4 regions of the Streptomyces sp. NPDC015346 genome follow, and region 3 is predicted to be linked to each of the others. Evidence: riboswitches for the same ligand, from Rfam matches in the RefSeq annotation. Region 3 holds a riboswitch; each other region holds the start of a gene.
What was found. A riboswitch is a leader RNA that binds a small molecule or an ion and turns the genes downstream of it on or off. The one in region 3 is predicted to bind cobalamin.
Positions count from the first base shown of each region.

Region 1: it holds a riboswitch for cobalamin, as region 3 does, so the genes downstream of both, cobN (cobaltochelatase subunit CobN) here and ACF06X_RS05670 (cobalamin biosynthesis protein) in region 3, are expected to answer to the same signal.
Region 2: it holds a riboswitch for cobalamin, as region 3 does, so the genes downstream of both, ACF06X_RS12305 (FecCD family ABC transporter permease) here and ACF06X_RS05670 (cobalamin biosynthesis protein) in region 3, are expected to answer to the same signal.
Region 4: it holds a riboswitch for cobalamin, as region 3 does, so the genes downstream of both, ACF06X_RS13320 (energy-coupling factor ABC transporter permease) here and ACF06X_RS05670 (cobalamin biosynthesis protein) in region 3, are expected to answer to the same signal.

Region 1 is NZ_JBIBTW010000012.1:30,125-37,310, reverse strand. Features, by position in the region: gene ACF06X_RS32100 (fibronectin type III domain-containing protein) at 1-161, opposite strand, end outside; gene ACF06X_RS32095 (serine hydrolase) at 332-1,897, shown strand; gene ACF06X_RS32090 (precorrin-2 C(20)-methyltransferase) at 1,869-3,362, opposite strand; gene ACF06X_RS32085 (precorrin-8X methylmutase) at 3,359-4,000, opposite strand; gene ACF06X_RS32080 (cobalamin biosynthesis protein CobG) at 4,015-5,325, opposite strand; cobalamin riboswitch at 5,372-5,506, shown strand; gene cobN (cobaltochelatase subunit CobN) at 5,545-7,186, shown strand, end outside.
Region 2 is NZ_JBIBTW010000003.1:304,646-311,831, reverse strand. Features, by position in the region: gene ACF06X_RS12325 (magnesium and cobalt transport protein CorA) at 1-274, shown strand, start outside; gene ACF06X_RS12320 (N-acetyltransferase) at 523-879, opposite strand; gene ACF06X_RS12315 (ABC transporter substrate-binding protein) at 1,175-2,212, opposite strand; gene ACF06X_RS12310 (ABC transporter ATP-binding protein) at 2,223-3,008, opposite strand; gene ACF06X_RS12305 (FecCD family ABC transporter permease) at 3,008-4,114, opposite strand; cobalamin riboswitch at 4,218-4,365, opposite strand; gene ACF06X_RS12300 (DHA2 family efflux MFS transporter permease subunit) at 4,457-5,956, opposite strand; gene ACF06X_RS12295 (tetratricopeptide repeat protein) at 6,531-7,186, opposite strand, start outside.
Region 3 is NZ_JBIBTW010000001.1:1,250,286-1,257,471, reverse strand. Features, by position in the region: gene ACF06X_RS05695 (VOC family protein) at 1-157, shown strand, start outside; gene ACF06X_RS05690 (hypothetical protein) at 178-1,584, opposite strand; gene ACF06X_RS05685 (alpha/beta hydrolase) at 1,712-2,839, opposite strand; gene ACF06X_RS05680 (anion permease) at 3,290-4,546, shown strand; gene ACF06X_RS05675 (hypothetical protein) at 4,559-4,780, shown strand; cobalamin riboswitch at 4,902-5,040, shown strand; gene ACF06X_RS05670 (cobalamin biosynthesis protein) at 5,075-6,037, shown strand; gene ACF06X_RS05665 (cobyric acid synthase) at 6,034-7,186, shown strand, end outside.
Region 4 is NZ_JBIBTW010000003.1:549,306-556,491, reverse strand. Features, by position in the region: gene icmF (fused isobutyryl-CoA mutase/GTPase IcmF) at 1-471, shown strand, start outside; gene dhaK (dihydroxyacetone kinase subunit DhaK) at 597-1,589, shown strand; gene dhaL (dihydroxyacetone kinase subunit DhaL) at 1,606-2,238, shown strand; gene dhaM (dihydroxyacetone kinase phosphoryl donor subunit DhaM) at 2,235-2,639, shown strand; cobalamin riboswitch at 2,687-2,911, shown strand; gene ACF06X_RS13320 (energy-coupling factor ABC transporter permease) at 2,940-3,674, shown strand; gene ACF06X_RS13315 (energy-coupling factor ABC transporter substrate-binding protein) at 3,674-4,066, shown strand; gene cbiQ (cobalt ECF transporter T component CbiQ) at 4,073-4,822, shown strand; gene ACF06X_RS13305 (ATP-binding cassette domain-containing protein) at 4,819-5,733, shown strand; gene ACF06X_RS13300 (FAD-dependent oxidoreductase) at 5,832-7,186, shown strand, end outside.

The sequences.
Region 1 (7,186 bases), on a different contig from region 3:
AGCTTGGGCGTGCCGCTGAAACCGGCATTGGCGAAGTACTCCGCCTTCCACACGGGGGAGGCGCAGGTGACGGCCGCGGAGGCCGGGGTGGCGGTGAGGAGACCGTCGGCGGCGGCGAGGGCGGCCGTGGTGGCCAGCGCGCTCAGCCGGTTACGAGTCATCACAGAGAAGTCATCACAGAGAGAGGGGCCCTTTCCGGACCTGCACGAGGAATGAGGTGTGGGGGAAAGGCGGTGGTGCGGGTGGGGCCGGTGTTCCGCCGGAGGGGGACTTTACCGGCCGTCGCGGTCGGCGCGACAGGCACGTCCGGCGGGCGTTCAATGGAGGGGTGATGACCATGCGATGGCTGGTCACGGCGGGGCTCGTGGCCCTCGTGGGCGCTTCCCCCGGGCCGGCGGCCCCCAGCCCTTCACCGCCCCCTCCCCAGCCGCCTCCGACGCTCGATCAGGCGGATGTCGACCGGGCCGTCCAGCGACTGGACGGGGTCGTCGAGGCGGCCATGAAACGCACCGGCGTCCCGGGTGTCTCCGTCGCCGTCGTGTACCGGGACAAGGTCGTCCAGCTCAAGGGGTACGGCGTACGGGAGGTGGGCAAGCCGGCGCGGGTCGACGCGGACACCGTCTTCCAGTTGGCGTCCGTCTCGAAGCCGATCGCCTCCACCGTCGTCGCCCAGGCGGCCGGGATCGAGGGCTGGGACAAGCCCGTAGCCCCGAACGTGCCGGACTTCCGCCTGAAGGACCCCTGGGTCAGCTCCCACGTCACGGTCGCCGACCTCTTCTCGCACCGCAGCGGCCTCCCCGACCACGCCGGCGACCTCCTCGAAGACCTCGGCTACGACCGCGAGTACATCCTGTCCCACCTGCGGTACGAGCCCCTCACGCCGTTCCGCGCGAGTTACGCGTACACCAACTTCGGGCTCACCGCCGCCGCCCAGGCCGTCGCCGACGAGAAGGGCGTGGCGTGGGAGAAACTCGCCGAGGACACCCTCTACAAGCCGGCCGGGATGAACTCCACCAGCTCCCGCTTCGAGGACTTCGCCAAGACCGCCGACCGCGCCCACGGCCACGTCAAGACCGCCGACGGCACCTGGAAGCCGGAGTTCGTCCGCGACCCCGACGCCCAGTCACCGGCCGGCGGCGTCAGCTCCAGCGCCCGCGACATGAGCACCTGGCTGCGCCTCCAGCTCGCGAACGGCAAGCTCGACGGCCGGCAGATCATCGACGCCGAGAGCCTGGAGCGCACGCACTGGCCGCATTCCGTCGCGAGTCCGCCGCCCGCCCCGGCGGGCCAGGCCGGCTTCTACGGCTACGGCTGGAACGTGAGGTACGACGACGAGGGCCGGCTCCGCCTCTCGCACACCGGCGCCTTCGCGCTCGGCGCGCACACCAACGTCACGATGCTCCCCGGCGAACAGCTCGGCATCGTCGTCCTCACCAACGGGTCCCCGGCCGGGGTGGCCGACGCCGTCGCCCTCGACTTCTTCGACATCGCGCAGGACGGCGAACCGAGCCGCGACTGGATCCCGCTGGTGGACGCGCTCTACCAGCAGGGGGAGGACGCGGGCCGGTCCACGACCGACTACGCCCGCCCGCCGTCCGACGCCGCCCCCGCGAAGGCCGCCGACACCTACACCGGCACGTACGACAACGCGTACTACGGGAAGGCGTCCGTGACCGCCGGCCAGGACGGCGTCCTGACGCTCCGTCTGGGGCCGAAGCCCCAGACGTACCGGCTCACGCACTACGACGGCGACACGTTCAGCTTCCGGACCGCCGGCGAGAACGCCGTCGGACTCACCGGAGTCACCTTCTCCCCGGACGGGAAGTCCCTCCGCGTCGAGTACCTCGACACGGAGGGACTCGGCACCTTCACCCGTAGCGGCGCGGCGTCCAGGTGATCGTGCGGCCGTCGGGGCGTTCGACCGCGCGGGTCTGGGACGAGCCGATCAGCAGCAGCGTGCGCATGTCGACCTCGCTCGGCTCCAGCGTCTTCAGGGTCACCACCCGCACCGACTGCTCAGGGCCGCCCACGTCCCGCGCCACGACCACCGGGGTCTCGGGCGAGCGCAGTTCGAGCAGCAGGTCGCGGGCGGCGGCCACCTGGTGCGTACGGGACTTCGAGCCCGGGTTGTAGAGCGCGAGGACCAGGTCCGCGCCGGCCGCCGCGCGCAGCCGCTCCGCGATGACCTCCCAGGGCTTGAGGCGGTCGGACAGCGAGATCGTCGCGTAGTCGTGGCCCAGCGGCGCGCCCGCCGCCGCGGCAGCCGCGTTCGCGGCCGTCACGCCCGGCAGGACCCGTACGGGCACGTCCGCGTACCGAGGCTCCGAGGCGACCTCCAGGACCGCCGTCGCCATCGCGAAGACGCCCGGGTCACCGCCCGAGACGACCGCGACCCGCCGGCCGCGCCGCGCCAGGTCGAGGGCGAACTCGGCGCGCTCCGACTCGACCTTGTTGTCGGATCCGTGGCGGCGCTGGCCGGGGCGCAGCACCGGGACGCGGTCGAGGTACGTGGTGTAGCCGACCAGGTCGTCGGCGTTGACGAGGGCGCCGCGCGACTCGGGCGTCAGCCAGGGCGCGCCCGCCGGGCCGGTGCCGACGACGACGACCTCGCCGGTCTCCCGTACGGGAGGAAGCGCGTCGATACGGGAGGGCAGCACGGCCACCGAGAAGTACGGGACACCCGCCGGATCGACCTCGGACAGGGGCTCCGTCCGCTCGCCCGCCATGAACGCCCGCTCCACATAGCGCGCGTCCTCCAGCCGGCCCGCCCGCTCCAGGGCGCGCCGTACCGTCGGGAACGTCCGGCCCAGCTTCATCACGACGGCCGAGTCCGTGCCCGCGAGCCGGGCGGTCAGCTCGTCCTCCGGCAGCGTGCCGGGGATGATCGTCAGGACCTCCTCGGCCTCGCACAGCGGCTCGCCGAGCCGGGCGGCCGCCGCGCTGACCGAGGTGACACCGGGGATGACCTCGGTGTCGTAGCGGTGGGCGAGCCGCTTGTGCATGTGCTGGTACGAGCCGTAGAAGAGCGGGTCGCCCTCGGCGAGGACCGCGACCGTGCGGCCGGCGTCCAGGTGCGCGGCCAGCCGCTCCGACGCCTCCTCGTAGAAGTCGTCGAGCGCGCCGCGGTAGCCGCCGGGGTGGTCGGTGGTCTCCACGGTGAGCGGGTACATCAGCCGCTCCTCGACGTGGTCCTCGCGGATGTGCTCGGCGGCGATCGAGCGGGCGATGGAGCGGCCGTGGCGGGCCGAGTGGTAGGCGATCACGTCGGCCGAGGCGATGGCCTTCACGGCCGCCACGGTCATCAGGTTCGGGTCGCCGGGGCCGAGACCCACCCCGTACAGCTTGCCCTTCACCGCGGTCATGCCTGGATCTCCGCTTCGGTCGCTATGGCGTTGACGGCGGCGGCCGTCATCGCGCTGCCGCCGCGCCGGCCCCGTACGACGAGGTGGTCGAGACCCAGCTCACGCCCCCGGTCGGCGAGGGCGTCCTTGGACTCGGCGGCGCCGATGAAGCCGACCGGGATGCCGAGGACGGCCGCGGGGCGGGGCGCGCCCTTGGCGATCATCTCCAGGAGGTGGAAGAGCGCGGTGGGGGCGTTGCCGATGGCGACGACGGAGCCTTCGAGGCGGTCGCGCCAGAGTTCGAGGGCGGCGGCGCTGCGCGTGGTGCCGAGCTCGGCGGCGAGGGCGGGCACGGAGGGGTCGGAGAGGGTGCAGATCACCTCGTTGTCGGCGGGCAGCCGCTTGCGGGTGACTCCGCTCGCGACCATCTGCGCGTCGCAGAGGATCGGCGCGCCGGCGCGCAGGGCCTCCCGGGCGCGGGCGACGACCTGCGGGGAGTAGGCGATGTCGCGTACGAGGTCGGTCATGCCGCAGGCGTGGATCATCCGCACCGCGACCTGGGCGACGTCGGCGGGCAGCCCCGCGAGGTCCGCCTCGGCGCGGATCGTGGCAAAGGACTGGCGGTAGATCTCCGCGCCGTCCTTCTCGTAGGCGAACATCGTGTCGTTCTCGCTCATCTCGTTGTACGGGCGGTGGTACGGGCCGTTGCGACCGCTTCGGTCAGGGAGGTACGGGGGGTGGGGGCGCCGTCGACCAGGTACCGGCCGTCGGCGGTGGCGACGACGTCGACCCAGGTGCCGTGCGGGCCGGTCGGGTGGCCGCAGCGCCGCTCGCAGCCGGAGAAGTGGACGGGGAGGCCGCCGCGACCGGGCACGGCGTCGGCGCGGACGTCGGCGAGGGCCTTGCCGCACCCGGGGCGTCCGGTGCAGGCGCCGACGCCGACCCACGGGGAGCGGGGGTCGGTGATCAGGCCGAGGGCCGCCAGTTCGGCGAGGCGCTCCTCGGCGGCGGCGCGGTCGGGGAAGCCGGTGACGACGGCTCCCCGCCACGGGGTGAGCCGGACCTCGCCACCGGTGGCGGCCAGGGCGCGCAGCTGTTCGGCGGTCAGTCGGCCGAGGGGCGCGAGGACGGAGACGGCGCTCTCGCCGAGCACCCCGGGCGCGGGCGGTTCACCGTGCGGGAGTTCCGGCGTGGGTACGGGCTCCGCCGCGACCCCGGCCCGGGCGAGCGCCCCCGCCAGGTCCGGCTCATGCCCCTCGGGCAGCTCCCGCACCCGCCAGGCACCGTTCCCCGCGCCGTGGGCGGCGACCAGAAACGCCTCGGCGGCGGCAAGCGCGGCCCGGGGCGCGTCGGAGGCGGCGACCCGGAAGACCTGAGAGCCGACACGGAGGAACGCGCCGGGGTCGTGGTCGCCCTCCTCACCCTCCTCGCCGGCCGCCGAGGCCCCCGCTGCGATCAAGGTCACATCTCCGCCGAGACCGGCCACGTCCCCGCGCCCGTCGTCCAGGACGAAGAGAAAACGGCCGGAAAGGGCCGCCGTCCACTCCCGCCCGCACAGCAGCGCGTCCAGCTCTCGGGCCCACAACTGCACGTCGGCGGCGCCCAGTCCGCCGTGTCCGTCCAGTCCGGCGGTCGGCGAGGCCACCACGTTCCGGACGCGTTCATGGGTCGCGGAGGGCAGCAGCCCCGCCTCGGCCAGAAGAGCGCCGAGCTCCGCCCCGCACCCCTCCCCGAGCCCCCGCAGCTCCACGTTCCCCCGCGAGGTGACGCTGACCCGCCCGTCTCCCATACCCTCCGCCGCCGCGGCCAGAACCTCCACCTGATGAGCCGTCAACAAGCCTGCGGGCAAGCGGAGTCGAGCCAGACGGCCATCATCGGCGGCGTGCAGCCGGAGCGCCCCGGGGCAGGCGTCACCGCGGTCCCGTATGCGAGGTTCGCCCTGGTTGGGCGTGGTGGGTGGGGTGGGCGGCATGGCGGCGAGCATACCCACGTGGTTCCGGGTGACCCTCCGGGCCGCCGGGCGCAGGATCTACTATGCAGACGGCATGGGGTCCCCGACCCCGGGGAGGAAGCCCGGTGAGAATCCGGCGCGGTCCCGCCACTGTGAGCCCGGCCCGGAACCACGGGGCGGGTGAGTCAGGAACTCCCGCCGTCCACACGACCACCCGGGGCGCGGACAACCCCGAGGAAGGCCTGCGCTCGCATGCGAATTCTGTTGCTGTCGCACTCCGACACGGACCTGCTCAGTGCCCGCGCGGCCGGCGGGCCGGTCGCGTACCGGTTCGCCAATCCCTCCCGGCTCGGGATCGACGAGCTGCCCGGCCTTCTCGACGGCGCCGACCTCGTCCTCGTACGCCTTCTCGGCGGTCTGCGGGCCTGGGACGAGGGGCTTCAGGCGCTGCGTGCCGCCGGCAAGCCGCTGGTCGTGCTCTCCGGCGAACAGGCCCCCGACGCGCAGCTCATGGAGGCCTCCACGGTCCCCGTCGGCGTGGCCACCGAGGCCCACGCCTATCTCGCGCACGGCGGCCCCGCCAACCTGGAGCAGCTGGCCCGGTTCCTCTCCGACACCGTGCTGCTCACCGGCCACGGCTTCGAGGCGCCGGCCGCCGCGCCCACCTGGGGTCCGCTGGAGCGGGAGTCGAGGAACGACGGCGGCCCCACGATCGCCGTGCTCTACTACCGCGCCCACCACATGAGCGGGAACACGGCCTTCGTCGGCTCCCTCTGTGACGCGATCGAGGACGCCGGCGCCCGCGCCCTACCGCTCTACGTCGCCTCGCTGCGCGCCCCCGAGCCCGAGCTTCTCGACGCCCTGCGCGGCGCGGACGCGATCGTCACCACCGTCCTCGCCGCCGGTGGCACCAAGCCCGCACAGGCGCAGGCGGGCGGCGACGAGGAGGCCTGGGACGCGGGCGCGCTGGCCGCCCTCGACGTACCGATCCTGCAGGCGCTCTGCCTCACCGGCTCGCGCTCCGCGTGGGAGGAGAACGACGAGGGTCTCTCCCCGCTGGACGCCGCCAGCCAGGTCGCCGTGCCCGAGTTCGACGGCCGGCTGATCACCGTCCCCTTCTCCTTCAAGGAGATCGACGAGGACGGCCTGCCCTCCTACGTCGCCGACGCCGAGCGGGCCGCCCGGGTCGCCGGGATCGCCGTGCGCCACGCCCGGCTGCGGCACATCCCCACCGCCGAGAAGCGCCTGGCGCTCGTCCTCTCCGCGTACCCGACGAAGCACTCGCGGATCGGCAACGCGGTCGGCCTCGACACTCCCGCTTCCGCCGTCGCCCTGCTGCGGCGCCTGCGCGAGGAGGGGTACGACTTCGGTCCGGTCGAGGAGATCCCCGGCCTCGTCTCCGGCGATGGCGACGAGCTGATCTACGCCCTGATCGAGGCCGGTGGCCACGACCAGGACTGGCTGACCGAGGAGCAGCTGGCGAAGAACCCCGTCCGTATCCCGGCCGCCGACTACAAGCGCTGGTACGCGACCCTGCCCGAGGAACTGCGTACGCACGTCGAGGAGCACTGGGGCCCGGCGCCCGGCGAGATGTTCCTGGACCGGTCCCGTAACCCCGAGGGCGACATCGTCCTCGCCGCCCTGCGGCGCGGGAACCTGCTGATCCTGATCCAGCCTCCGCGCGGTTTCGGTGAGAACCCGATCGCGATCTACCACGACCCCGATCTCCCGCCGTCCCACCACTACCTGGCCGCCTACCGCTGGATCGCGGCGCGCGCCGAGGACGGCGGCTTCGGGGCGGACGCCATGGTCCACCTCGGCAAGCACGGCAACCTGGAGTGGCTGCCGGGCAAGAACGCGGGTCTGTCCGCCGCGTGCGGACCGGACGCGGCGC
Region 2 (7,186 bases), on a different contig from region 3:
CGATACCGAGGCCCGGTCCCTGGACGAACTGCTCAACTCCGTCCTGGACGCCCACCTGGCCAAGGTGGGGACCTGGCAGAACGACGACATGCGCACCATCTCCGCCTGGGCCGCCATCTTCGCCCTGCCCACCCTCATCGCCGGCGTCTACGGCATGAACTTCGCCCACATGCCTGAACTGGAATGGACCTACGGCTACCCCCTGGCCATCGCCGTGATGGTCAGCGCGTGCACCCTGCTCCACCGGGTCTTCCGCCGCAACGGGTGGCTGTAACTCCGAGCCTTGAGACGCTGCTGTCACCCACCCGTGCTGGTCGCTGCGGTCTGTGCGGGCAGGGTGGGGAGAGGGCTGGTACAGGAGGCGCAGCGGCGTGCCTGCGTGAGTACGGGGCCGAGGCATTCGGGGCACTCGCACCCAAGGACCGCCGCCGGGTGTTCAGCTGACGCCGACTCCACGTAACGGCCGCACCGGACCAGCGCAGGGCCCCGTCCCTGTTTCGCCCCGAAGCAGATCGACCCTGCTCAACCACCGGCATGGGCAACGCCGGCGGGCAACCCGTGGGGGCAGTTCCCCCCGGCGGATGCCTCGGGGACACGCATCCGCCGCAGCAGATCACGGGTGAGGCGGCGGTCGACCGTGGTGCGCCAGGTGACGCCGGGATACCGGGAGCGCAGATGCGAAAGAGCTCTCGTACCCAGCCCGCTGTCGCGGAACGGTTCGTCGAGGACCACGTCGGTGATCACGCCCTCGGCACACCGACCGCATGCTTGGTAGGTCACTCGCCCGACCACCTTGCGGATGTGTACCAGCAGGAGACAATCCTGACCCGCCCCTTCTGGGGCGGGAGCCGGCAGCAGTTCGATGTCGCGATAGGCCATGAGCCGGCGATGCCACCTGCCCCAGCGCCGTCCAGAGCGCCGGTGCCTTCCCCCGGCCCGCCGGTGCGACGGGCCGGCCCTCAGGCCAGGCGACCGGCCGTGCGCGGTACTCATGGCAAACGTCTGGTTTCCCTGCATGTATGAGCACGTGCCCCGATATCAGCGACCAATTCTGCCCCTGCCATCAACACTGGGCCAATCAGGCCGACATGGAAGTCGTCCCCGACGCATCGCGGGCGACCGGGCCACCACGCGCCACCCGCCACCCGCCACCCGCCACGGCGAGGACCATCCGTCACCCCTTCAGCTTCCGCAGCTGCGCGGCCAGCGAGGCGATCGCCGCAGGGTTGCGCGGGCTCTCCACCAGCTCCACGTAGTCGAGGACGACGATGCGGTCGTGCTTGATCGCCGAAACGCCCGCGAGCGGCGGGTAGGACTTCAGGAATTCCTTCTTCTGCTCCGCACTGACGTCCCCGTAATCATTGATGACGATGACTTCCGGGTCCCGCTCGACGACGGTCTCCCAGCCGACCGTCGTCCAGCTGTCCTTGAGGTCCTTCATGACGTGGTCACCGCCCGCCTTGGTGATGATGTCGTGCGGCCCCGCGTAGACACCGGACGTCAGGGGCCTGTCGCGGCCGGCGTCGTAGAGGAAGACACGCGGCCGGTCGGCCCCCTTCGGGGCCTTCGCCTGCGCTTCGGCCACCTGCTTCTGGAAGGCCGCGATGAGGGCTTCCGCACGGTCCTCGACGTCGAAGAGCTTCCCGAGATTCCGCAGATCGACGTAGAGCGCGTCGAGCGGCGGCATCACGCCCCGGGCCTTGTCCCGCCCGTTGCGGCAGGACTCGGTCAGCACGTACGAGCCGATCCCCACTCTCTCCAGCTCCGCGGGGGTGAATCCCTCAGCCTCGTTGAAGCCGTAGTTCCAGCCGGCGAAGACCAGGTCCGCCCGGGAGTCGAGGACGAGCTCCTTGTTGATCGTCTTCTTCGACAGCCACTTCGTCTTCTGGTAGGCGTCCTTCCAGGGGACGGAATCGAGATCTCCCTTGTCGTCGGGCATGACGTAGCCCGCCATACGGTCCTCCAGGCCGAGCGCGAACATGATCTCGGTGATGCCGACGTCATTGGTCACCACGCGCTTCGGAGCCGCGTCGTAGGTCTTCTTCTCCCCGCAGTTCTCGATGGTCACCGGGTAGTGGCCGACCGCCTTGGCCGCGCCGTCCCCGCTGCCGGCGGAGGTGACCTCGGCACCGCAGCCGGTGAGGACGAGAGCCGCGGCGAGCACGAGAGCGCCGGGGCGTACGAGAGCGGCGGGGCGTACGGGAGAGGGCATGGATGGCTCCTTACGAGGCGGGGCGAGCGGACGGGAGTCGGTCGAAGAGCAGCTGCAGGGCCCCGGATTCGGGGTGCGGCACGCGGTGCGCCCGTACGCCGAAGACCTCGGCCAGCAGGTCGGGGGTGAGCACGTCGTGCGGAGCGCCGGAGGCGACGATCCGGCCGTGCTGGATCACGTACAGCAGGTCGCAGTGGACCGCGGCCAGGTTGAGGTCGTGGAGTGCGGTGAGCACGGTGAGCCGGCTGTCCCGCACCAGGGACAGCACTTCCAACTGCTGGGCGATGTCGAGGTGGTTGGTGGGCTCGTCGAGGACGAGCACCTGGGGCTGCTGGGCCAGCGCGCGGGCGATCAGGACCCGCTGCTTCTCCCCGCCCGAGAGCGTGAGGAAGCCGCGGTCGGCGAGGTGGGCGGCGCCGACCCGAGCCAGCGCGGCCTCGCATGCCCGCCGGTCCTCGGCCGTGGTGCGGGCAGCCGCGCTCTGGTGCGGCAACCGTCCCATCGCCACGACCTCGGTGACCGTGAAGTCGAACTCGGCGACGGACTCCTGGGGAAGGGCGGCCAGGCGCCGGGCGCCCTCACGCGCGCTCATCGCGTGCAGATCCCGCCCGTCGAGCCGGACCGTACCGGCGGTCGGGCGCAGCGCCCGGTAGACGCAGCGCAGCAGGCTGGACTTGCCGCTGCCGTTGGGTCCGACCAGCCCGACGAGCCGGCCTCCGCCCACCCGTAGGGTGACGTCCTCCACCAGCTTCGCGCCCGCGAGCTCCACCGTCAGGTCGTCGATGTCGATCCTCATCACGCGCCTCCGAAGCTGTACGAGCGGCGTCTCATCAGCAGGACGAAGCACGGCACGCCGATCACGGCGGTCAGGACTCCCACCGGAAGTTCGGTCGGCGCCATCACGAGGCGCGAGAGGATGTCCACCCAGATCATCAGCACCGCGCCCACCAGCGGTGCGACGGCCAGCACCCGGCGGTGGTCGGCGCCGACCAGCATCCGTACGCCGTGGGGAACCATCAGCCCCACGAAGCCGATCGCCCCGCTGACGGCCACGACGGCCCCGGTGACGGCCGCGGAGACCACGAAGAGCTCCTTACGGAGCCGTCCGGCGTCCACGCCCAGCGCGGCTGCCGTCTCGTCGCCCATGGCGAGCGCGTTCAGTCGGCGTGCCGACAGCGCGAGGTGGACGAGGCCGGCGAGCACGGCGCCGGCGGCGATGGGCAGGGAGGCCCAGTTGGCCCCGCCGAGGCTGCCGAGCATCCACATCATCGCGGAGCGGGCGGCCTCGCCGTGCTCGGCCGCGAAGACCATGAACGTGGTGACGGCCGAGAAGCCGTAATACATCGCGCTGCCCGTGAGGACCAGCCGCATCGGGGTCAGACCGCGAGGGGTGCGGGCGATCGCGTACACCAGCGTCATGGCGAGGAGCGCGGACAGGAACGCGGCGCTGGACAGTGCCCAGATGCCGAGCGCGCCCAGGGCGCCGAAGAGCAGGACGGCGTTGGCTCCGACGGCGGCGCCCGACGAGATGCCGAGGACGAACGGGTCGGCGAGCGCGTTGCGGACCATGGCCTGCACGGCGACGCCGACGGCCGAGAGCCCCGCGCCGACGACCGCGGCCAGCAGGGCGCGGGGGAAGCGCAGTTCCCAGACGATGGTGTACGCCGGCACCTCGTCCGCGGTGATCGCTCCGCCCGTCAGCCCTGACCAGAGATAGCGCATCACCTCGGCCCAGGAGAGTCCCGAAGCCCCGATCCCCGCCCCGCAGGCGAGCGAGACCACCAGCGCGACGCACAGGGCGACGAGGAGAGGCGGCAAGGGGACGCGTCGTGGCGGCGCCGGGCCGGTGCCTGTGCGGGGGGCGTCAGGCGGCGCGGCGATGCCGCTCTGTTCGACGGGTATGGCCACGGCGGATCGCCTTCGCCTCGGGCCGTGCCACGCGCCAGGGTGCGGCCGACGACGCGGTACGCCCGGCGCAGCGCCCTCTCGCAGTCCACGGCGAGTTGTCAGGAGCCTTCACCGCCGCGGGTAATCGGGCTCACGGAGTGACGGACCTGCGTACAGGTTCGTCACTCCGCCTACCGTTGCGGGTCAGCGCCGGACTTCGACCGGACTTCCCCCGCGGGGCGCCAGCAGCTTATCGCGCGCTCCTGGCGGTGCGCCGCCGGGGAAACCCGGCCCGTGACGAACCCGAGGCCCGCGGGCACATGCCGACAGCGCCCGCCGGGCCGGTCGTCCAGGGCGTCAGGTGGGTGTGTGGGCGGTTTCGTTCGTCGTGGTGCCGTCTTCGTCCTGGGCCTCCGACGCAGCGGGCTGTTGCGGAGCGGGCGGGGTGCGGACCAGCAGAGCGACCAGCACGGTCAGTCCGCCGAGTACGGCGCCGACGCCGAATCCCCACCGGATGCCCACGGCCAGGGCGCCGGTGGCATCGGCGCCCTCGGCTGCTGCCGTGGCGGCGTGTCCCGACATGACACTGATGACGAGGGCGGTGCCGGCGGCGGCCGAGACTTGTTGGAGCGAGCCCAGGATGGCGGACCCGTGCGCGTAGAGGTGAGGCGGCAGTACGGACAGCCCGGACGTGAAGATCGGCGTGAAGACGAACGCCATACCGACGCTCAGGGCCATGTGCAGGGCGAGCACCAGCCACGGTGAGGTGTGTTCGCCCGCGAAGGCGAACAGCGCGAGGCACAACGCTGTCAGTACGGCTCCGGGCATGACCAGGCGTGGTGCGCCGAGCCGGTCGTAGAGCTTGCCGACCTGCGGTCCGAGCAGGCCCATCGTCAGGCCGCCGGGGATGAGCAGCAGGCCGGTCTGCAGCGAGGTCAGGCCGCACACGTCCTGCAGGTAGATCGGCAGCAGGATGAACGCGCCCATCAGGCCCATGAACGCCAGGCACATCAGGACGAGCGCCACGGAGAAGTGACGGAATGTCAGGCTGCGCAGGTCCAGCAGCGGCGTGGACGAGCGCTGCAGTGACAGCTGTCGCCATACGAACAGGCCCACCAGCACGGCACCGGCCACGGTCGTGGCCGACGGCGGCAGGGTGTTCTGCTCCGCGTTCCCGGCGCCGAGCCCGCTCAGGCCGTAGACCAGGGCGCCGAAGCCCGCTGCCGCGAGGAGAACGGACAGCCAGTCGATCGGGCCGGCTTTCGGCTCACCGATGTTGACCAACCGGCGCAGGCCGAACAGGGCCATGGCTCCGGCGATGGGCAGCACGGCCAGGAACAACAGCCGCCATGACCCGAGTTGCAGCAGCACACCGGAGACCGCCGGGCCCAGGGCGGGTGCGACGGAGATGACGAGGGTGATGTTGCCCATGACCCGGCCGCGGTCGTGCGGGGGCACGAGGGTCATCAGTGTCGTCATGAGCAGCGGCATCATGACGGCGGTGCCGCTCGCCTGGATGACGCGGGCGGCCAGCAGCACAGGGAAGGCGGGCGCGGCCGCGGCCAGCGCCGTGCCGGTGAGGAACAGGGCCATGGCCACGCCGAAGGCCGTCCGAGTCGTCACGCGCTGGAGGAACCACCCCGTCACCGGGATGACGACGGCCATGGTGAGCATGAAGGCCGTGGACAGCCACCCAGCGGCCGCCGCGGTGACCTCGAACTCGCGCATGAGCCGCGGGATCGCATTGACCATGATCGTCTCGTTGAGGAGGACCACGAACGTGGACAGCACGAGAATCCGCAGCACGGCGGTGACGCGGGCGGGCGAGAGGGTGGGTGTTGCGTGTGGTGCGAGCATGGTGCCTTCCGTGAATGTGAGTGTCCTCCGCGGGGTGCGACACACTGACAGACCACGGCGGCGGGAAGAACTCATCGGTGTCACCCGATCCTGCCGGTGCCGCCGCCAAGGCTCAAACGATTTTGTTGGTTGTGGCCGCGCTTCCGTGATGACTACGACGTTCGACGTGGAGCGCTGACGGCAGAAAGCCGTGGGCTTACGGGACATGGACCGAGAAAAGCGCCCTGGACGGCCTCGGGTCGGAATCGTGCCGATCGCGGGCGCGCGGCCGGATCGCGCCTCGCGCCTCCGACGTCCACTGCTGCGTGGGGGCCAGACCCGTACGGCATCCGCCGTCCGCTATCGGAGCGTGAGCATCGCCTCGGTGACCTCGCCGACCGCCGCATCGGGGATCGCGATGGCGTGTCCCGTAGCTCATCTACCGGCCGACGCGCATTCTCCGCCAGGCGCTGCGGCCGGGAGCCTGTTCCCTGCGCGGTGCCCCCTACCTCGGCGGCCTTGTCGCCCACCAGCCCGGCACCTTCGCTTGCCGCCGCCGGAAGTCGCTCAACGCGACGACTGCAAGGAGATCTCCTCATTCTCCGGAGGACGAAGCTCGAGCGCCGTTCAACACCGAAATCAGCAGGGCCGCGTCTTTGTCGCCGGCGTCTGCCGCTCCGCGTAGGACCTTCCGGAGATAGGGCTGTTCGGCGGGGTCGGTCAGCACGGTCGCGAGTGCGATCGCCGCATTGGGGTCACCAGCTTCAGCGGCCGCCTTCCACTGCGCAGTGGCTTCCTCCTGGCGGCCGGCCTGGCGTAGCACGTCGCCGAGATGGAAGAGGGCTTCCTGGTGTCCTTCCGCTGCAGCCCGGCGAAAGAAGTCCTCGGCCTCGGTGAGGCGCTTCTGCCTCTTGAGGAGGAGTGCCAGGTTGTATAGGGCGCTGGTGATTCCGGCATCGGCGGCTTGCCGATAGAGCGGCTCGGCCAAGTCTGGACGGCCGTCGTCCCGATGAAGGTTCGCCAGGTTGAAGCAGGCACGGGCATCACCAGCATCGATCGCGTGGTGGTACCAGTCCGTTGCCCGGCGCATGTCCCCTTCCGCTTTCGCCGCGTTGGCCAGACAGAAGATCGCGTCCCCGTCTCCCATTTCGGCGGCCTGCCGTACCAACGGTTCCGCCTCGGTCCATCGGTCTTCCGCAAGCAGCAGCAGCCCCCAGTTGGTCAGGCCGCTTACGTCCCCAGCGTCGTACG
Region 3 (7,186 bases):
CGACGTGGACGAACACCACGCGCGGGCCGTGCAGCACGGGGTCGAGATCGTGATGCCGCCCACGGACCAGGACTACGGCTCGCGGGACTACATGGCGCGGGACCACGAGGGCAACATCTGGAGCTTCGGGACGTACACCCCCGGCGCCGCCGAGTAGCGGGGGCGCCGGCCGGGGCGTCAGGACCCGCCGGTGTGCACCTGGAAGGCGGCGCGGCGGACGGCCTTGGCGAGGGCGGGGTCGGGGTGGGCGGCGGCGAGCGCCACGAGGACCTGGACCGTACGGGGGTGACCGACCGCCCGGACCTCGTCGAGCAGGGCCGGGACGGTGCCCTGGACGGCGGAGTCGAGGTGACGCACGAGGAGCGCGCTCTCGCCGTGGTCGGCGACGGCGGCGGCGGTGTCCACCCAGAGCCAGGTGGCCTCCTCGCGGGTGAGCACGTCCTGGGCGTCGTCGGGGTCGGCGCCGTCGTACTCGGCCAGCCAGAGCAGGGCGTACGGGCGGAGCGAGGCCTCCTCGGCGGCGGCCCGGACCTCGGCCTCCGCGGGGGCTCCGACGACGCGGAGCGCCTCGAAGGCGAGGCCGCGCAGCAGGGCGTCCTCGCCACGGGCGACGGCGAGGAGTTCGGTGACCGCGCTGGAGAGGGTGCGGGCGGCGAGCCAGGCGCGGTATTCGTCGCGGGCGGGGCCGGGGGTGAGGCGGGCGCAGCCGCGCAGCATGTCCTCGGCGGACTGCTCGATGTTGCCCGCGGGGCTCTGGGCGGCGACGCAGATCTGCTCCAGTTTCACCCAGACCGCCCAGTTGCCGAGCGGGGTGAGGGTGGCCTGTCCGACGCCGTCGCGCCCCCCGTGACCGTCGGTGCCGTCGTCGAGGGTCAGCGCGCCCACGGCGGCGAGGCCTTCGAGGGCCCAGTCGAGGAGCGCGGAGAGCCCGTCGGTCCCGGGGTCGGCCGGGGCAGTGTCGGTGACGGCGCCCTGGAGGGGGACCTCGCAGCGCTCCTCGCGCAGCTCCTCGACCCGCTGGCGGAGCAGGTCGAGGAGGGCGGGGACGAGCACGGGTCCGGCGGAGAGCTGGAGCAGGGACAGTACCTGCGGGACGGCCTCGACGACCTCGGCGACAGCGCTGGGGGCGACGTCCTCCGGGGCGGGATGGACCAGGGACCAGGCGTCGAACAGCGCGACCCAGCCGCGCAGTACGGCGGAGTCGTCCCGGTCCCAGGCGTGCAGGCGCCAGCCGGGGCGGGCGGTGTGACCGTGGAGTTCGACGAGGCCCGCGAGCCTGGCGCGGTCCCAGCCGGCCCGGATCTGCCCGGGCGTCAGGTCCAGTGCGGCCGCGGCCATTTCCTCGGTGGCGACGGCCTCGGGGTCGGCGGCCGGGGAGATTCCGGCGCCTCGGTCGACGGCGGCCCAGCGGGCGATCCGCACGGCGTCCGCGAGGACGGTCCGTGCCTGGCGGGCCAGTTCCGCGCGGGGCGGAGTGCCCTCCGGGGGCCGCGGCGCCGGCCGGTTGCGCCGGTTCGTCACGGCCCGTCGGGCGGTGGCGAGTGCCCGCGGACGGACGAGTCGGAGTCTGGAGTTGCGCGCCATTTGCTCATCAGGCTTTCGAGACGTCACGAGGGCAGTCTTCCCGCTGACGGCCCGAAAGCCCAATCGGAATGAGGATCACCGCCGCACCCGCCGCCGCACCCGCCGCCGGGGGCGGCTCGGGGGCGGGCTAGAGGAGGGGGGTGAGGAAGCGCCGCAGGGCCTCCTCGTAGGCGACCGGGTCGGCGTTCCACATCGAGGCGTGCGGGGCGCCGCGGACGGTCTGGAGAGTGACGAGTTCGGGGCGGCGGGCGGCCAGTTCGACCGACCGCTCCCAGGGCGCGATCGTGTCGTCGGGCCCGTGGAAGATCAGCGTCGGCACGCGCAGCGCGGCCGGGTCGACGAAGGCGCGGAGCCGGTCGCCGTACATCCCGGTCCTGCCCTGCGCGGCGCGGACGGCGAGCGGCAGCAGCGGGCCGGGCACGCGGCGGGCGGAGGCGAGGTTGCGCAGGGTGGCCTCCGGGTCGAGGACCGGGGAGTCCAGGACGAGGCCCCGGATCACGTCCCGTACGCCGGAGTCCGCAGCGGCACGCAGGGCCATCGCCGCGCCGGTCCCCCAGCCGTGCAGGACGACGCCCGCGGCGCCCTCGCGGACGGCGAAGCGGAGGGCCGCGTCGACGTCGCGCCACTCGGAGTCGCCGAGGTGACCGAGGCCGTCCGGGGCGGGCGGCGCGCCCTGGTCGCCCCGGTAGGAGAGGCAGAGGACCGGAATCTGCCGCCGGGCGAGGAAGGGGACGAGGTTGAGGGTGTGCCGGCGGGTGGTGCCGAGGCCGTGGACGGCGATGACCCAGGTGGGGCGCGGGCCGGGGACGTGCCAGGCGGGCAGGGTGCCGAGTTCGCCGGGGATCTCGACGTCCCGGTGGTCCAGGCCGAGCGCGGTGAGCGGGGTGCCGGTGTGCAGCTCCGGGGTGAGCCGGACCCGGGCGCCGGGCGCCGGCGTACCCTGTTCGACCCGCTCCAGACGGCGTACGACGGTGTCGGCCGTGTGCGGGACCCGGTCGAGGACGGGGCCGACCACCGCGTGGAGGTCCGGCCCCTCGATCCCGTACGTACCGGGGCGCAGGGAGGCGAGGCTCCGGGTCAGGGTGACCCGTTCCGGTTCGGCGGCGTGCACGGTGAGCCGGGGATCGCCCGGCAGCGGGCGTCCGGACGCCACCCCGAGGGCGGCGTGGCTGGCGTACCGGCCGGCCGCGACCGCGGCCGCGCCGACACCGAGCAGAGTGGTGACGGCCGCTGCCGTCGCTGTAGCCGGGCGCACCGTCCCAGTGTCGGCAGGGCGGGGCCGGACTGCCACCGGACTGACCCGTTCCGCAGCGGGGCGGCCCGGTCACACAGCGGGGCGACCGCCGTCGCCGCGCGGCGACCGAGGCCTCGACCGCGACCGCCGCACGGCGACCCGGCCCCCTCTCCGGGGTGACATGGATCTCCTCCTGCGGGTCCCCCGGTCGGCTGACACCGCCCCGCGGCGTCCACGTGGTGACACGGGACGGGAGGGGCGGAAGCGGAGCATGTCGCATCCGCCCCGCAACCGCCCGGATTACCCCGGGTCGCACGGTGACCACATCGTGGACAGGCGGCCCGCCGAACCCGTAAGCGGAATCCCTGGACCCTGGATCGGGTCACCACACCGCCCGGCCCAGTTCATCTTCCGTTCACCCAGGTTGCTTACGTTCGACCAGCCACTGACGTCGAACGATTGCCTGGGTAAATGGAACACATCACGCTGCTGCTCGCGATTGTGGTCGTGACAGCTCTCGTGTTCGATTTCACGAACGGTTTCCACGACACCGCCAACGCGATGGCGACGACCATCTCGACCGGTGCCCTCAAGCCCAAGACGGCGGTGGCCATGTCCGCCGTGCTCAACCTGGTCGGCGCGTTTCTGTCGGTGGAGGTTGCCAAGACGATCTCCAAGGGACTCGTCAACGAGGAGGGCATCCAACCGGAAGTCATCCTCGCCGCGCTCGTCGGCGCGATCCTCTGGAATCTGCTGACCTGGCTGGTCGGTCTGCCGTCCAGCTCCTCCCACGCCCTGATGGGCGGCCTCATCGGCGCGACCATCGCCTCGATCGGCCTCAGTGGCGTCAACGGCGGCGTCGTCGTCACCAAGGTGCTCATCCCGGCGATCGCCGCCCCGCTGGTCGCCGGCCTGGCCGCGATGCTCGCCGCCCGCCTGACGTACCGGCTCGACCGGAACGCCGGCAAGAAGACCACCGAGAAGGGCTACCGCGCCGGTCAGATCGCCTCCGCCGGTCTCGTCTCGCTCGCCCACGGCACCAACGACGCCCAGAAGACGATGGGCATCATCACGCTCGCGCTGGTCGCCGGCGGCGTCCTCGTCCCCGGCTCGAACCCGCCCGTCTGGGTCATCGTCTCCGCCGGTGTGGCGATCGCGCTCGGCACCTACCTCGGCGGCTGGCGCATCATCCGCACGATGGGCAAGGGCCTCACCGACCTCCAGCCGCAGCAGGGCTTCGCCGCCCAGACCAGCGCGGCCACGGTCATCCTGGCCTCCTCCAGCCTGGGCTTCTCCCTCTCGACCACGCACTCCTGCTCCGGCGCCGTCATGGGCGCGGGCCTGGGCCGCAAGGGCGGTGTCGTCCGCTGGTCGACCGCCACCCGGATGTTCGTCGCCTGGGGCCTGACCCTGCCGGCCGCGGGCCTGGTCGGAGCCGGCGCCGAGTACGTCGCCCGGCAGGGCGACTGGGGCGTCTACACCGTCGCGGCCTTCCTGGTCGCCTCCTGCGTCGCCATCTGGCTCGTCTCCCGCCGCCAGGTGGTCGACCACACCAATGTCAACGACGTGGAGACCGAGCCCGCGGGCGTCGTGACGACCGCCATCGCGGCCGTCACCCCGCCGCCGACCGCTGCCGTCGCCGCCTTCGCGGACGAGGACCTGAAGACCACCATCCCCTCGCCGGCCCCCGCGGACCCGGCAGCCCCCGCAGCCTCGGCCGCGGTGTAAGGAACGAACGACATGAAGATCGACTGGGCAGCTCTCGGCTCCGTCTTCGGAGTCAGCCTCGTGGCGACCGTCGCCCTCGTGGGCCTCTTCACCCTCGGCATCGTCGGCCTCTCCAAGCAGGAGGAGGCCGCCGCCCAGGGAGGCTCGGCCACCCTGGCGCGTACCGGCGCGTACGCCTGTTTCGCCCTGTGCGCGGCGGCCGTCGTGTACGGAATCTCTCTCATCGTGGCCTGACGGAACAGGCTCCGACGACCGGGCGGGCCGCACCTTCGGGTGCGGCCCGCCCGTTCGTCGCGCGTGGGCGTCGTGTGGGGCTGCGCACACTCTCGCGCCGCAGGTCACAGGCGAGTTGACGGGTGTTCGCACACGTGGTGGACTTCCGGGGCCATTACGGCGGCAGAAGAGGAAGTCCGGTGCGAATCCGGCGCGGTCCCGCCACTGTGACCGGGGAAGACCCCCGGGAGCCAGGAACTCTCACCGCCGGTCACGTCGAGCCAGGGCGCGGACCCTGAGTGAGGACACAGCGCCATGCCCGGCCGCTCCGCAGCCACAGGTGTATTCGCGTACGGTGCCGCCGCCGGTCTGGCCGCGGACCTGCTCCTCGGCGATCCCCGCCGCGGCCATCCGGTCGCCGCCTTCGGACGGACCGCCGCGGCCGTCGAGAGGCTTCTCTGGCGCGACCACCGTGGGTGGGGCGCGCTGCACACCGCCGTCTGCGCCGGCGGCACGGCCGCCCTGGGCGCCCTCGCGGCCCGTACGGTACGGGGCCGGCGCACCGCGTCGGTCGCCCTGACCGCCGCCTCCGTCTGGGCCGTCGTCGGCGGTACGACCCTGGGCCGGGAGGCCCGCGCCATCGGCGAGGCGCTGAGCGACGGGGACCTCGACACGGCCCGCGAGCGCCTCCCCCACCTGTGCGGGCGCGACCCGCACTCCCTGGACGGCCCGGCGATGGCCCGCGCGGTCGTGGAGTCCGTCGCCGAGAACACCTCCGACGCGGTCGTGGGCGCCCTCGTCTGGGGGTCCGTCGCCGGCGTACCGGGCCTGGTCGGCTTCCGGGCCGTGAACACCCTGGACGCGATGGTCGGCCACAAGTCCCCCCGCTACCGCCGCTTCGGCTGGGCCTCGGCCCGCCTCGACGACCTCGCCGGCTGGCCGGGGGCGCGGCTGACGGCCGTACTCGCCACGGTCGGGGGCGGCGATCCCCGCGGGGCGCTGCGGGCGTGGCGCGCCGACGCCGCCAAGCACCCCAGCCCCAACGCGGGCCCGGTCGAGGCCACCTTCGCGGGGGCACTCGGCGTACGGCTCGGCGGGACGTTGTCGTACGGCGGGCGGGTCGAACACCGGCCGGTGCTCAACGGGGAGGGCCGGGACGTGGACGTGGCGGACATCGAGCGGGCGGTACGGCTGTCGCGCCGGGTGACCGGGCTGACGCTGGCGGCCTGTGTCGGCGGACGGCTGGTCAGGGAAGCGATCAAGCGGAGGCGGATATGAGCGGCGGACTGCTGGTCGCCGGCACGACCTCGGACGCGGGAAAGAGCGTCGTCACGGCCGGCATCTGCCGCTGGCTGGTGCGCCGGGGCGTGAAGGTCGCCCCCTTCAAGGGGCAGAACATGTCCCTGAACTCCTTCGTGACGAGGGAGGGCGCGGAGATCGGCCGGGCGCAGGCCATGCAGGCGCAGGCCGCGCGGGTGGAGCCGACCGCGCTGATGAACCCCGTCCTGCTCAAGCCGGGCAGCGACCGCTCCAGCCAGGTCGTGCTGATGGGGAAGCCGGTCGGCGAGCTGAGCGCCCGCGGCTACCACGGAGGCAGGCAGAGGGAACTGTTCGAGCCGGTCCTGGCGTGCCTGGAGGAGCTGCGGGGCACGTATGACGCCGTGATCTGCGAGGGGGCGGGCAGTCCGGCCGAGATCAACCTGCGGCGCACGGACATCGTGAACATGGGCATCGCGCGGGCCGCGCGGCTGCCGGTCCTGGTGGTCGGCGACATCGACAGGGGCGGGGTGTTCGCCCAGTTCTTCGGGACGACGGCGCTGCTGAGTCCGGAGGACCAGTCGCTCGTGGCCGGGTATCTGGTGAACAAGTTCCGTGGTGACGTGACCCTCCTCGAGCCGGGCCTGGACATGCTGCTCGGCCTGACCGGCCGCCGGACGTTCGGTGTCCTGCCGTACGCGCACGGCCTCGGCATCGACGAGGAGGACGGCCTGCGGGTGTCGCTGCGCGGCACCGTCCGCGAGTCGGTCGTGGCGCCGCCGGTCGGCGAGGACGTGCTGCGGGTCGCGGTCTGCGCCGTACCGCTGATGTCCAACTTCACCGACGTCGACGCGCTGGCGGCCGAGCCGGGCGTCGTGGTGCGTTTCGTGGACCGCCCGGAGGAACTGGTCGACGCGGACCTCGTGGTCGTGCCGGGCACGCGCGGGACCGTGAAGGCGCTGGCCTGGCTGCGGGAGCGCGGCCTGGCCGACGCGCTGGCCCGGCGGGCGGCCGAGGGCCGGCCGGTGCTCGGCGTCTGCGGCGGCTTCCAGGTGCTCGGCGAGCACATCGAGGACGAGGTCGAGTCGAAGGCCGGGGCCGTGGACGGTCTCGGACTGCTGCCGGTACGGGTGCGGTTCGCGGCCGAGAAGACCCTGGCCCGGCCGGCCG
Region 4 (7,186 bases), on a different contig from region 3:
CAGGGCTCGTTCGTCATCGACGAACTCACCGACCTGGTCGAGGAGGCCGTCCTGGCCGAGTTCGAGCGGATCAGCGAGCGCGGCGGCGTCCTCGGCGCGATGGAGACCGGCTACCAGCGCGGCCGCATCCAGGACGAGTCGATGCTCTACGAGCAGCGCAAGCACGACGGCACGCTGCCCATCATCGGCGTCAACACCTTCCGCAACCCGCACGCGGAGACGGCCGAGCCCGGTGTCATCGAGCTGGCCCGCGCGACCGAGGAGGAGAAGCAGTCCCAGCTGCAGCGCGTACGGGACTTCCAGGACCGCCACCGCGACCAGGCGCACGACGCCCTGGCCGCCCTCAAGGAGGCGGCGGTGAGCGGCCGGAACGTCTTCGCCGTCCTCATGGACGCCGCCCGCGTCTGCTCCCTCCAGCAGATCACCGAGGCGTTCTTCGAGATCGGCGGCCAGTACCGGCGCAACGTCTGACCGCCTCCTCACGTACACGCACCTCCGTGCGCGCTCCTCACGTACACGCGCCCGGACGGTGCGGCGTCCGGGCCGGGCATATGGGCAGACTGAGGGCTCCTGCTCATCCCATCAGGAGGTACTCCGTGAGGATGCTGATCAACGTTCCCGAGACCGTGGTCGCCGACGCGCTACGGGGCATGGCCGCCGCGCATCCCGAGCTCACCGTCGATGTCGAGCACCGCGTGGTCATGCGGCGGGACGCTCCCGTCGCCGGCCGGGTGGCGCTGGTGTCGGGCGGCGGGTCCGGGCACGAGCCGATGCACGGCGGGTTCGTGGGGCCCGGGATGCTGGCGGCGGCGTGTCCCGGGGAGGTGTTCACCTCGCCCGTGCCCGATCAGATGGTGCGGGCCGCCGCGGCCGTCGACTCCGGGGCCGGGGTGCTGTTCGTCGTCAAGAACTACACCGGGGACGTGCTCAACTTCGAGATGGCCGCCGAGCTCGCCGAGGACGAGGGCATCCAGATCGCCAAGGTGCTGGTGAACGACGACGTGGCGGTCACCGACAGTCTGTACACGGCCGGGCGGCGCGGGACCGGGGCGACCCTCTTCGTGGAGAAGATCGCCGGCGCCGCGGCGGAGGAGGGCGCGCCGCTGGAGCGGGTCGAGGCGATCGCGCGGCGGGTGAACGAACGCTCGCGCTCCTTCGGGGTGGCGCTGAGCGCCTGCACCACACCCGCCAAGGGCGGTCCCACCTTCGACCTGCCCCCGGGCGAGCTGGAGTTGGGGATCGGGATCCACGGCGAGCCGGGGCGCGAGCGGCGGCCGATGATGACCTCGGGCGAGATCGCGGACGTCGCCGTCGATGCCGTACTGGAGGACCTGCGGCCGTCCGGGCCGGTTCTCGCCCTGGTGAACGGGATGGGCGCCACACCGCTGCTCGAACTGTACGGCTTCCATGCCGAGGTGCAGCGGGTGCTGAACGAACGCGGGGTGCCGGTCGCCCGGGCCCTGGTGGGGAACTACGTGACCTCGCTGGACATGGCCGGCTGCTCGGTGACGCTGTGCGAGGCCGACGAGGAGATCCTGCGCCTGTGGGACGCGCCCGTGCGGACGCCCGCCCTGCGCTGGGGCCGGTGACGAGGGGATGACGGACATGAGCGACATGAACGGGCCGGAAAGCGGGGGCGCGCTCGACGCCGCCTTCTTCACTCGCTGGCTCACCGCCGCCGCGGCGGCCGTCGACCGCGAGGCCGACCGCCTGACCGAGCTCGACTCGGCGATCGGCGACGCCGACCACGGCGCCAACCTCAAGCGCGGCTTCGCCGCCGTACGGGACGTACTGGACAAGGAGCCGCCCCCGACGCCGGGGGCCGTACTCATCACCGCCGGACGGCAGTTGATCTCCACCGTCGGCGGCGCCTCCGGGCCGCTGTACGGGACGTTGCTGCGCCGGACCGGCAAGGAGCTCGGCGAATCCGCGACCGTGACCAGGGAGGAGCTGGCGGCCGCGCTGAGCGCCGGGGTCGCCGCCGTGAGCCGGCTCGGCGGGGCTCAGGCCGGTGACAAGACGATGCTGGACGCGCTCTTCCCGGCCGCCGAGGCGCTGGGCGAGTCCTTCGACGCGGCCCGGGACGCGGCCGAGCGGGGCGCCCTCGCGACCGTGCCGCTCCAGGCGCGCAAGGGCAGAGCCAGCTATCTGGGCGAGCGGTCGATCGGGCACCAGGACCCGGGCGCGACCTCGTCGGCGCTGCTGATCGCCGCCCTCGCGGAGGTGGCGACCGGATGAGCGGGCCGGTGGGGATCGTGCTCGTCTCGCACAGCGCGGCCGTGGCCCACGCCGTCGCCGAACTGGCCCAGGGGCTCGCGGGCGGCGGGGCGACCGCGCCGATCGCCCCGGCGGGCGGCACCCCGGACGGCGGCCTCGGGACCAGCTCGGAGCTGATCGTCGAGGCGGCGGAGGCGGTCGACCGGGGCGCCGGAGTGGCCCTGCTCGTCGATCTGGGCAGCGCCGTACTGACCGTCAAGGCGCTCCTGGCGGAGGAGGACGAGCTGCCCGAGGGGTCCCGGCTCGTGGACGCCCCGTTCGTCGAGGGCGCCGTCGCGGCCCTCGTCACGGCCTCGGCCGGCGGGGACCTGGACGCGGTGGTGGCGGCGGCCTCGGAGGCGTACGGCTACCGGAAGGAATGAGCGGAACAGGTCGCGAGGCGCTCGTCACAGAGCGCCTCGGACCGCACCCGTGTTGTGATGTACCTGGTCAACCCACTAATGTCGCAGGGCCTTGGTGTACGGGAAACCGGTGCGGTACCGGTGCGGCCCTCGCCACTGTGATCGGGAAGTCCGGCTCCATCCCCCCGGGGAAGCCACTGCACCGCCGCGGGAGACCGTTGCGGTGTGGGAAGGCGGAGTCGCGGCGGCATGACCCGTCAGCCAGGAGACCGGCCAAGGTGCGTTGTCCATCCACGAGGTGCTGGAGAGGGTCTCCCAACCATGCATATAGCCGAGGGGTATCTGCCCCCTGTGCACGCCGCCGCCTGGGGCGTCGCGTCCGCTCCGTTCGTCGTCCACGGCGTCCGCGCGCTGACCCGCGAGGTCAGGTCCAATCCCGAGTCGACCCTGTTGCTCGGTGCGTCCGGTGCGTTCACCTTCGTCCTGTCCGCGCTCAAGATTCCGTCCGTCACGGGGAGTTGTTCCCACCCCACCGGCACGGGCCTGGGGGCGATTCTGTTCCGGCCCCCGGTGATGGCGGTCCTGGGCACCATCACCCTGCTCTTCCAGGCGCTGCTGCTGGCGCACGGCGGGCTGACCACGCTCGGCGCCAACGTCTTCTCGATGGCGATCGTCGGACCGTGGGCGGGGTACGGAACGTACTGGCTGCTGCGCCGCTCCGGCGTGCCGCTCATGGTGAGCGTGTTCTTCGGCGCGTTCGTCGCCGATCTGTCCACGTACTGCGTGACCAGCGTGCAGCTCGCGCTGGCCTTCCCCGATCCGGGCAGCGGTGTCATCGGCGCGCTGGCCAAGTTCGGCGGGATCTTCGCCGTCACGCAGCTGCCGCTCGCCGTCAGCGAGGGCCTGCTCACGGTGCTCGTGATGCGCCTGCTCACGCAGTCCAGCAAGGGGGAGCTGACCCGCCTGGGGATCCTGCTCCCCGGCACCCGCAAGACCGGGACCCCGACCGAGACCGGGACCGGGACCGGGACCAAGACGGCGGAGGCGAGTGCCTGATGAGCCGGAACGCGAAGATCAACACAGCTCTGCTGCTCGTCGTCGCGGCGCTCGCGGTGCTCCCTCTCCTGCTGGGTCTGGGGGACCACAAGGAGGAGCCGTTCGCCGGGGCCGACGCCGAGGCGGAGACGGCCATCACCGAGATCGACCCCGACTACGAGCCGTGGTTCAGCCCGCTGTACGAGCCGCCGTCCGGCGAGGTCGAGTCGGCGCTGTTCTCGCTCCAGGCGGCGCTGGGGGCCGGGGTGCTCGCGTACTACTTCGGCCTGCGGCGCGGCCGTCGGCAGGGCGAGGAGCGCGCGCTGGCCGCGGCGGCCACACCGGTCGGCACGGACACCACGGTCGCCACGGACGCCCCGAAGGTGACACGCGCCGCCACGGGCGACGAGTAACCGCCGGTGCTGCCGATCGACGCGGCGGCGCACAGCAGTCGCTGGCGCCGCCGTCACCCGTGCGAGAAGGCCGTCCTCGGCTTCGGTCTGACCCTGTCGGCGGTCTGTCTGCCGCCGTGGCCCGGTGCCGTGCTCGTCGCGGCGGCCACCCTCGTGGTGCTCCTGGGCCCGGCCGGTGTGCCGGGGCGTCAGCTGTGGCGCGCGTTCCGCATCCCGCTGGGGTTCTGCGTGACGGGCGCGGTTCCGCTGCTGTTCGAGGTGGGCGGGGCCCGCGGGCTCGTCGCGCTCGCACCGGACGGGCCGGTGCACGCGGGCGAGTTGCTGCTGCGGACGTCGGCCGCCTCCCTGGGGGTGCTGCTGTTCGCGTTCACCACACCCGTCTCGGACGTGCTGCCGCGACTGGTGCGGGCGGGGGTGCCGGCGCCGGTCGTGGACGTCGCCCTGGTGATGTACCGGATCAGCTTCCTTCTCCTGGACGCGATGTCCAAGATCCGGCAGGCGCAGGCGGCCCGGCTCGGGCTGACCTCCCGGGCGGCGGCCTGGCGCTCGCTCGCCGGGCTCGGCGCGACGGCGTTCGTGCGCGCCTTCGACCGGGCGCAGCGCCTGCAGGCGGGGCTCGCCGGGCGGGGTTACGACGGGACCCTGCGGGTCCTGGTGCCCGAGGCGGCGGTCTCGGGCCGGTTCCTCGCCGCGACGGCCGGCCTCCTCGCCGGTCTCGTCGCCCTCACCCTCGTACTGGAAAGGTCCCTGCCGTGAGTGTCGCGTCGCCTGTCCTGAGGTCGCCCGTCGTGGAGCTGGTGAAGGCCGGGTTCGCCTACGAGGACGGCCCCGCCGTCCTCGACGGCATCGATTTCGCCGTGCCGGAGGGACGGGCGCTGGCCCTTCTCGGCCGCAACGGCAGCGGCAAGACGACGCTGCTGCGGCTGCTGAGCGGGGGGCTGCGCTGCGGCAGCGGCGCGCTCCGTCTGAACGGCGAGGAGGTGTCGTACGACCGGAAAGGGCTGACCCGGCTGCGGACGACCGTGCAGCTGGTCGTCCAGGATCCGGACGACCAGCTGTTCGCGGCCTCGGTCGGCCAGGACGTGTCGTTCGGTCCGATGAACCTCGGGCTGCCGGAGGAGGAGGTACGGCTCCGGGTGCGCGACGCCCTGGAGGCGCTGGACATCGTGGCCCTGGAGGACCGGCCGACCCATCTGCTCTCGTACGGGCAGCGGAAGCGGGCGGCGATCGCGGGCGCCGTGGCGATGCGGCCCCGGGTGCTCATCATGGACGAGCCGACGGCGGGCCTCGATCCGCACGGGCAGGAGCGGCTCCTCGAGGCGCTCGGGCGGCTTCGCGAGGCGGGCACGACGGTGGTGATGGCGACCCATGATGTCGATCTGGCGCTGCGGTGGGCGGACGAGGCCGCCGTGCTCTCGCCCGAGGGCCTTCGGACGGGTCCGGTCGTGGAGCTTCTCGCCGACGACGCCCTGCTGGCGGCGGCCCGGCTGCGCCGGCCGTGGGGCATGGCGGTGACCCGCCTGCTGCGTGCGCACGGCCTCCTCGCCGGCGACGCCGAGGGCCCGCGCACGGCGGAGGAGCTGGACGCGTGGACAGCGGCGAGGGAGGAGTGGCGGAAGGAGGCGCCGGAGGGGCGGCGGGATCCGGCGGCGGCGGTTACCGAGTAGTACAGGTCACGTCCCGAGTGTTCTGCAACTAGTTGCAAAAGCGGGGCGGGGTCCCTTAGAACTGGTGGTGACGTTCCCGCGCGAGGAGGCGCCCCACCATGACCCCGTACCCGCACCTGCTGAGCCCGCTCGACCTCGGGTTCACCACCCTGCCCAACCGGGTGCTCATGGGCTCGATGCACGTCGGCCTCGAAGAGACCGAGAACGGCTTCGAGCGGATGGCCGCCTTCTACGCCGAGCGCGCCCGGGGCGGCGTCGGCCTCATCGTCACCGGCGGCATCGCCCCGAACGAGGCCGGCCGGCCCTGGGACGGCGGCGCCAAGCTGACCACCGAGGAGGAGGCGGCCGAGCACCGCCTCATCACCGACGCCGTGCATGAGGCGGGCGGGCGGATCGCGATGCAGATCCTCCACTTCGGCCGGTACGCCTACCACCCGGCCCTCGTCGCGCCGAGCCCGATCCAGGCGCCGATCAGCCCCTTCGTACCGAACGAGCTGACCGACGCCGAGGTCGAGCAGACCGTCGAGGACTACGCCCGCTGCGCCGAGCTCGCCAAGGCCGCCGGGTACGACGGCGTCGAGGTGATGGGCTCCGAGGGCTATCTGATCAACGAGTTCATCGCGGCCGCCACCAACCGGCGCACCGACCGCTGGGGCGGCGACTACGAGAACCGGGTCCGCTTCCCGCTGGAGATCGTCCGCCGCATCCGCGAGCGGGTCGGCGAGGACTTCATCCTCATCTACCGCCTCTCGATGCTGGACCTGGTGCCCGGCGGTTCGACCCTGGACGAGGTCGTCTCGCTCGCCAAGGAGATCGAGGCCGCCGGCGCCACCATCATCAACACCGGCATCGGCTGGCACGAGGCCCGCATCCCCACCATCGCGACCTCCGTGCCGCGCGGCGCCTACACCTGGGTGACCAAGAAGCTCATGGGCGCGGTCTCCGTGCCGCTGGTCACCAGCAACCGCATCAACACCCCCGAGGTCGCCGAGCAGATCCTCGCCGAGGGCCGTGCCGACATCGTCTCCATGGCCCGCCCCTTCCTCGCCGACCCGGAGTTCGTCGCCAAGGCCGCCGCCGACCGCGCCGACACCATCAACACCTGCATCGGCTGCAACCAGGCCTGCCTGGACCACACCTTCAGCCTGAAGATCACTTCCTGCCTGGTGAACCCGCGCGCCTGCCACGAGACCGAGCTGGTCCTCTCCCCCACCCGGCTCGCCAAGCGGATCGCCGTGGTCGGCGCGGGCCCGGCCGGACTCGCCTTCTCCGTCTCCGCCGCCGAACGCGGCCACTCCGTCACCCTGTTCGACGCCGCGGGCGAGATCGGCGGCCAGCTGAACATCGCGAAGCGGGTGCCGGGCAAGGAGGAGTTCGACGAGACGCTGCGCTACTTCCGCACCCAGCTCGACGCCCGGGGCGTGGACGTCCGGCTGAACACCACCGCCACCAC